2 regions of the Aequoribacter fuscus genome follow, and region 1 is predicted to be linked to the other one. Evidence: predicted binding sites of a transcription regulator. Region 1 holds the regulator's gene; the other holds the start of a gene.
The links. The regulator PhoB, encoded in region 1, activates phosphate uptake and scavenging genes when phosphate is short. The targets are predictions, from matches to a motif close to TGTCATAAANNTGTAACA.
Positions count from the first base shown of each region.

Region 2: hexR (transcriptional regulator HexR) is a predicted target of PhoB. The motif match lies at 1,395-1,412, and genes of this name have one in related genera.

Region 1 is NZ_CP036423.1:1,633,092-1,636,201, reverse strand. It holds gene ligA (NAD-dependent DNA ligase LigA) at 1-489, shown strand, start outside; gene EYZ66_RS07385 (transglycosylase SLT domain-containing protein) at 455-1,078, shown strand; gene phoB (phosphate regulon transcriptional regulator PhoB) at 1,176-1,877, shown strand; gene phoR (phosphate regulon sensor histidine kinase PhoR) at 1,883-3,110, shown strand, end outside.
Region 2 is NZ_CP036423.1:2,025,762-2,028,871, reverse strand. It holds gene ppc (phosphoenolpyruvate carboxylase) at 1-463, opposite strand, end outside; gene hexR (transcriptional regulator HexR) at 480-1,328, opposite strand; gene gap (type I glyceraldehyde-3-phosphate dehydrogenase) at 1,552-2,589, shown strand; gene pgl (6-phosphogluconolactonase) at 3,051-3,110, opposite strand, start outside.

The sequences.
Region 1 (3,110 bases):
CGTTTTCTGTATGCTTTGGGTATCCGTGAAGTAGGCGTAACAACGGCCGAGCGCCTGGCAGACTATTTTGGCGATATTGAGTCGCTAATCGCGGCGTCTGTTGACGATTTGCTGGCTGTACCGGATGTTGGCCCAATCGTTGCAAATCACATTCGATCATTCCTAAACTCATCGACTCACTTAGAGGTTATTAGCACGCTAGTGCAAGCGGGGCTTTCATGGCCTGAGGTAGCGCCGATTGATGTCGACAATGCACCGCTTGTTGGACAGACTTGGGTGGTAACAGGCAAACTCGAGACGTTTTCTCGAGAAGAGGCGACCGAGTTGTTGAAATCTTTGGGTGCAAGTGTGGCAGGGAGTGTGTCTAACAAGACCACAGTGTTGCTTGCAGGACCTGGGGCAGGGAGTAAGCTCGCAAAAGCGCAAGCTTTGGGTGTGGAGGTAATAAACGAAGATGAATTTCTCGCGCGTAAGTCGGCTTGGATTTAGCTTAGTACTCATCGTCATCGCGGGGTGTACGACCGCACCTCCGAGCGATTTGGACAATATTTGCGCTATTTTTGACGAAAAAAAAGGCTGGTACAAAAGCGCAAAAAAATCAGCAAAACGTTGGGATGCTGATATTCCCACCATGATGGCGATTGTGCACCAAGAGTCAAAGTTTGAGGCAAAAGCAAAGCCTCCCCGCAAAAAAATTCTTGGTTTTATTCCCGGTTTTCGGCCGTCAAACGCCTACGGTTATTCTCAGGCACTGACGGGTACTTGGGAGCGATATAAACGTGATGCGGGTGCCTACGGCGCCGACCGCGACGAGTTTGATGACGCCATTGATTTTATCGGATGGTACAACAAGCTCTCGTATAAAGAGAACGGCGTTTCAGCAACCGATGCAAGAGCACTGTATCTTAATTACCATGAGGGGCAGGGTGGCTACGCAAGAGGAACGTATAAATCTAAAGCGTGGCTAGTCGGTGTAGCCAATAAAGTTCACGCTCGCGCTGGGCGGTACAGGACGCAACTGCAGGGGTGCAAGAGTCGTCTCGATGCTGCGAATAAAGGCTGGTTCGACTGGTTTTAACGTAACAGTCATTTTTATTTCACTTTGTCACAGAATTGTCATGCCTTGCACGCGATAATGTTGCAATATTACAGTATCCGCGCAAGGAGTTATTGCCGTGAAGAATTGTTCAGTATTGGTTGTAGAAGACGAGGTCGCTATCCGGGATATGTTGCGTATGGCCCTGGAAATCGCCGATTTGCGCTGCATCGAAGCCGATAACATCATGGACGCACACGCAATTATCATTGACCGTCGCCCAGACATTGTCCTACTGGATTGGATGCTACCCGGTGGCAGCGGTATTGAACTACTTCGACGACTCAAACGCGATAAGCTCACTGAAGAAATTCCAGTGATCATGCTGACGGCAAAGACCTCGGAGGACAATGTTATTCAGGGTTTGGACGTCGGCGCGGATGACTACATCACCAAGCCTTTTGCCCCACGTGAGCTGATTGCCAGAATCCGAGCGTTGCTACGTCGCAGTGGCGCCATGCCTTCGTCCGAGAGGATTGAGGCGGGCGAGTTAGTCTTAGACATGAGTAGCCACCGGGTGTTCCTCGCGGGTGAACCGCTCGCGATGGGACCGACTGAATTTAAACTATTGTCTTTTTTTATGTCGCATCCAGAACGCGCCTATACACGCAGTCAGCTACTCGATCAGGTATGGGGCGGTAATGTCTATGTCGAGGAACGTACGGTGGATGTCCACATTCGTCGCTTACGTAAAGCGTTGCAGAACGACATGGGTGATTGCAGCCACTTTATTCAGACCGTACGCGGTACGGGTTATCGCTTTTCTCCGCCTGGAATTTAGACTTTATGCGTGCAGTAGGGCGGTGGTACAAAGAGCTTCAAACCCTTGTTCTGCTGCTACTGATCGCCGCTGCGATTGGTTGGGTGATTGGCGCGACGGCCGAAGCGTTAACGGTCGTTTTGCTGTTTTTTGTGTTCGGTTACTTATGGCAGCTTCGCAGGGTATTGCAGTGGATCGATCACCCCGAATCAGAGCCTCCCGAGGGCTCGGGTATCTGGGGAATGATGCTGGACCAGATGTATGCAATACAACGCCACAACCGAGACGCGCGATCACGCCTTCAGCACACGGTTGATTACCTTCGTGATTCTTTTCGCTCTCTGCGCGATGGTGCGCTACTCATCGACCAGAAAGGTTTGATCGAGTGGAGCAATAGCTCTGCGGAGTACCTATTGGGTTTACGCTATCCGCAAGATAAAGGTCAAAACTTGTTAAGCTTAGTGCGTTATCCTGAGTTTTCCAGTTACATGATCGTGGGCGACTATACTGAACCTCTGACGTTCAGCACCAACGATTTTCCTGCGCGACATCTGCAAGTGGAAGTCAGCTCCTTTGGCATCGGGGATCGCCTCATACTGGTACGGGACGTTACACAGCTGGTGCAGATAGAACAGACGCGTCAGGACTTTGTCGGCAATGTATCACACGAGCTTCGAACGCCACTTACGGTGATATCGGGTTATTTGGATACCCTGTTATCGCAATCGGAAATGCTGCCGGCTGCGTTGATAAAACCCCTTGAACAGATGGCTCAGCAGTCACAGCGCATGGAAAATCTAGTGCGGGATTTGTTGTGGCTGTCAAAGATTGAGGCGACGGCAACAAAAAAACGAGTGCGCGAGCAGGTGAACGTAGTCGCCCTATGCGGCGAAGTAGTGGAAGATTTGAGGGGAGGGTATCCATCTCGAACCATCGAGTATAAGTGCGCCGTTCGAAATGCGAAAATTGAGGGAGACTACCGGGAGTTGTTTAGTGCGCTCAGTAATTTGGTAGTGAATGCGCTCAAGTATTCGCCAGAGGGAAAGCCGGTATCCTTAACCTTACGTGAAACAGAGGACGCACTGTGCATTGAGGTCTGCGATCAAGGTTTGGGGATTGCGGAAGAACATATTCCGCGCCTCACCGAGCGTTTCTATCGTGTCGATGAATCGCGCTCCTTTGCTGGAGGTGGCACGGGCCTGGGCCTTGCGATCGTTAAGCATGTCGCAGCCAGCCACGAGGCGCAACTGAAAA
Region 2 (3,110 bases), 390 kb from region 1:
TTTCAGCGTACTTATTAATCATCGTGCGCCGAATAATTTCGGTAGGGTGAGCAGTCAAGACCAAATCGATCTTCAGATTGTCGAGAGCGTCCTCTAGCACTTGCTGCCTGGCATCGATATTTTGCAATTTGCTCGCCGCTTCGCGCAGTATCGCCGCAGGATTTTGGCCGAAGTCATGGCTGGTTGAGTGGTGTTGGTCGGCGATATTCGCGAGAGTCAGAAATTGACCAAACGCACGTGCAACGCCCAAGGCTTTTTCGTTAGAAATGGGCGACAAGAGATGCTGAAGATCTTCAAAGTCGTTTTTTGCGCGCGCGGATTTTGATAAGCGCCGAATGGCTTCGACCGTTTCGTAAAAGGCCTCTCCTTCCGCCTCGGAGATAATTTCTCCCAGCAAACGCCCCAGCAATTTTACATGTTTACGAAGTGATTCGGTATTTGATGAGGTGTTTGCTGGCGACATAAACTGACCTTTGTGGTTAATCCTGGCTAAGACGAGTGGGTTTAAGACTATTTTTGATGCGGGCAAGGTGCGGTAAAAATTCTTCACCTTTACGAAGGGTGACACCGGTCGCGAGTACGTCTAGCACTACTAAGTGCACAATTCGAGAGGTCATGGGCAGATACTCATCGGTGTCCTCGGGCACGTCCAGCTCCAGGGCCCATTGGCAGGCCTGCGAGAGAGCGGAATTGGGTGCTGTAAGACCCACGACAGTCGCACCATTTTCACGAGCCAATTGTGCCGTTTCGATTAAGGTTTTTGTGCGGCCGGTGTGTGAGATACAGAAAAACAAGTCTCCGACACCGCCGGCAGATGCCAGCATGCGCTGCATGAGCGGGTCATGGTGAGACGATACCGGAGTGTTGAACCGAAAGAACTTGTATTCAGCGTCGGTTGCCACTGCTGCTGAGGTCCCCAACCCAAAGAAGTAAATGCGACGTGCTTGAACTAACTGATCGACCACTCTGGCGACTAAGGCGGGATTGATGCTGTCGCGCACTAAACTCAGGGCATGAATCGAATTGTTAAAAATTTTCGGTGTGAATTCGTCCGATGAGTCTTCGAGCTCTACGGCGGAGGATACGTAGCGAACGCCTGACACTAAGGACTTGGCGAGCTTTAATTTGAAGTCGGGGAATCCGCTAGCGCCAAAACGCTTGCAGAATCTGTTGACGCTGGGTTCGCTGACCTTTGCCTTGGTCGCCAGCGTCGCGATTGACGACTGAGTGGAGGCCTCCGGGTCATCAAGAATCACCGCCGCAACCTTCTTCTCTGACTTGTTCAGATTCGGTAACGCGGTTGATATTGTCGCGAGTAAATTTTCCATATAGGTGTCTCTCTATCGGCCCTGCCGCTTGCGGGTATCGGTTTTTCTATTATTTGCTCGTTACAAAGTTACATTTTTAAGCCTTCTTATACACTATAAAACAGTTTTTTTGCAAAAATTACGCGTTTTTTCGTAATAAAAAGAAAAAAATATTGACTGAGATCGGGGTTGGGGGCAGTATTTGTGTAACAAAACTACATTTTAACGGTTTTTGGGAGGCAGCATGATTAAGATTGCGATCAACGGATACGGTCGAATTGGACGAAATATCTTGCGCGCTTATTACGAGCGGCCAGAGCTCCGTGACAGTATGGAAATCGTTGCGATCAACGATCTGGGCGATGCTGAAATGAACGCGCATCTCACGCGGTTTGACACTGCACACGGTCGATTTGGCTTCCCAGTTCAAGTGGTCGATTCCCACCTCGTGATTGACGGTGACCGTATCAAGGTATGCTCAGAGCGTGATCCCAGTCAGTTACCCTGGAAGTCACTTGAAGTTGATGTGGTGTTCGAATGCACCGGTATTTTTCGCCACCGCGCTGATTTGCAAAAGCACATTGATGCGGGAGCCAAGCGCGTCATTCTGTCTGCACCGGGCGATGATCTTGATGCCACGATCGTCTACGGCATCAACCACGATACGATTAAACCGTCGGATACAATCATCTCGAATGCTTCTTGCACAACCAATTGTCTGGCACCTTTAGTAGCGCCTTTGCATCAAACGGTTGGTATTGAGCAGGGCTTTATGACCACGGTACATGCCTACACTAACGATCAATCGCTGAGCGATGCGTACCATTCAGATCCGTTCCGCGCGCGTGCTGCGGCGCTGTCAATGATTCCAACCAAAACAGGTGCCGCAGCTGCGATTGGTTTAGTCGTTCCTGAACTCAACGGTCGTCTTGACGGGATGGCGGTTCGAGTCCCAACATTAAATGTGTCTCTGGTTGACTTAACCTTCGTCGCAACGCGTGATACCACCGCGGAAGAGATCAATTCGATTATGAAGCAGGCGGCCGATGCAGACGCCTACGGCGTGCTTAGCTACAACGCACAACCTCTGGTGTCGATCGACTTTAACCACACCAACTTCTCAAGCAACTTCGATTCTAATCACACTCGTGTTGATGGCCGTTTGGTAAAAGTGCTTGCATGGTATGACAACGAGTGGGGCTTTTCGAATCGTATGCTGGATAACGCACTGGTGTTTGCCGCCTCTGCGAGTAACGGTAAGCATACCAGCCAAGCCGCTTAAGTTTTTTTAAGGTACCCATGTTGAGTCCTGTCTGTCTTGGTACCTTGTAGGGGAGCGTCTGCTCCCCTTTTTTTATATTCATCGCACATCGCACATCGCACATCGCACATCGCACATCGCACATCGCACATCGCCAAATCGCCATCGGCTTATCAAATCTTGGTGCGCCGCTAGCGCACAGACTCGTGATTTGTTTTGTGAACAGTCAGTGCGCTGCTTTGACCGAGCGCGGTTGGCGGGGCTGTCGGCAAAAGTGTCTGAGCACGAGGCGATAGACGAGTGCGAGTTTTTGAGCCGTCGGCATTAGCGGGAGGGCGCGAGCAAAATAAATGACGAGACGGAAGCGGATCAGTATCCATTAAGCCTGGTTGAAGGCATATAACCGTGATTCCTCGCCATTAGCGAAATGGCGCGGCGCACTATTTCCTTATAAACGCCGCCGCTCAAGGAACCTCGAGGTCTTAGTCGGCGTAATAAATCTGTAGAGGTGTCTGCTGCTGCAACGCAACCGCTCTGATGGG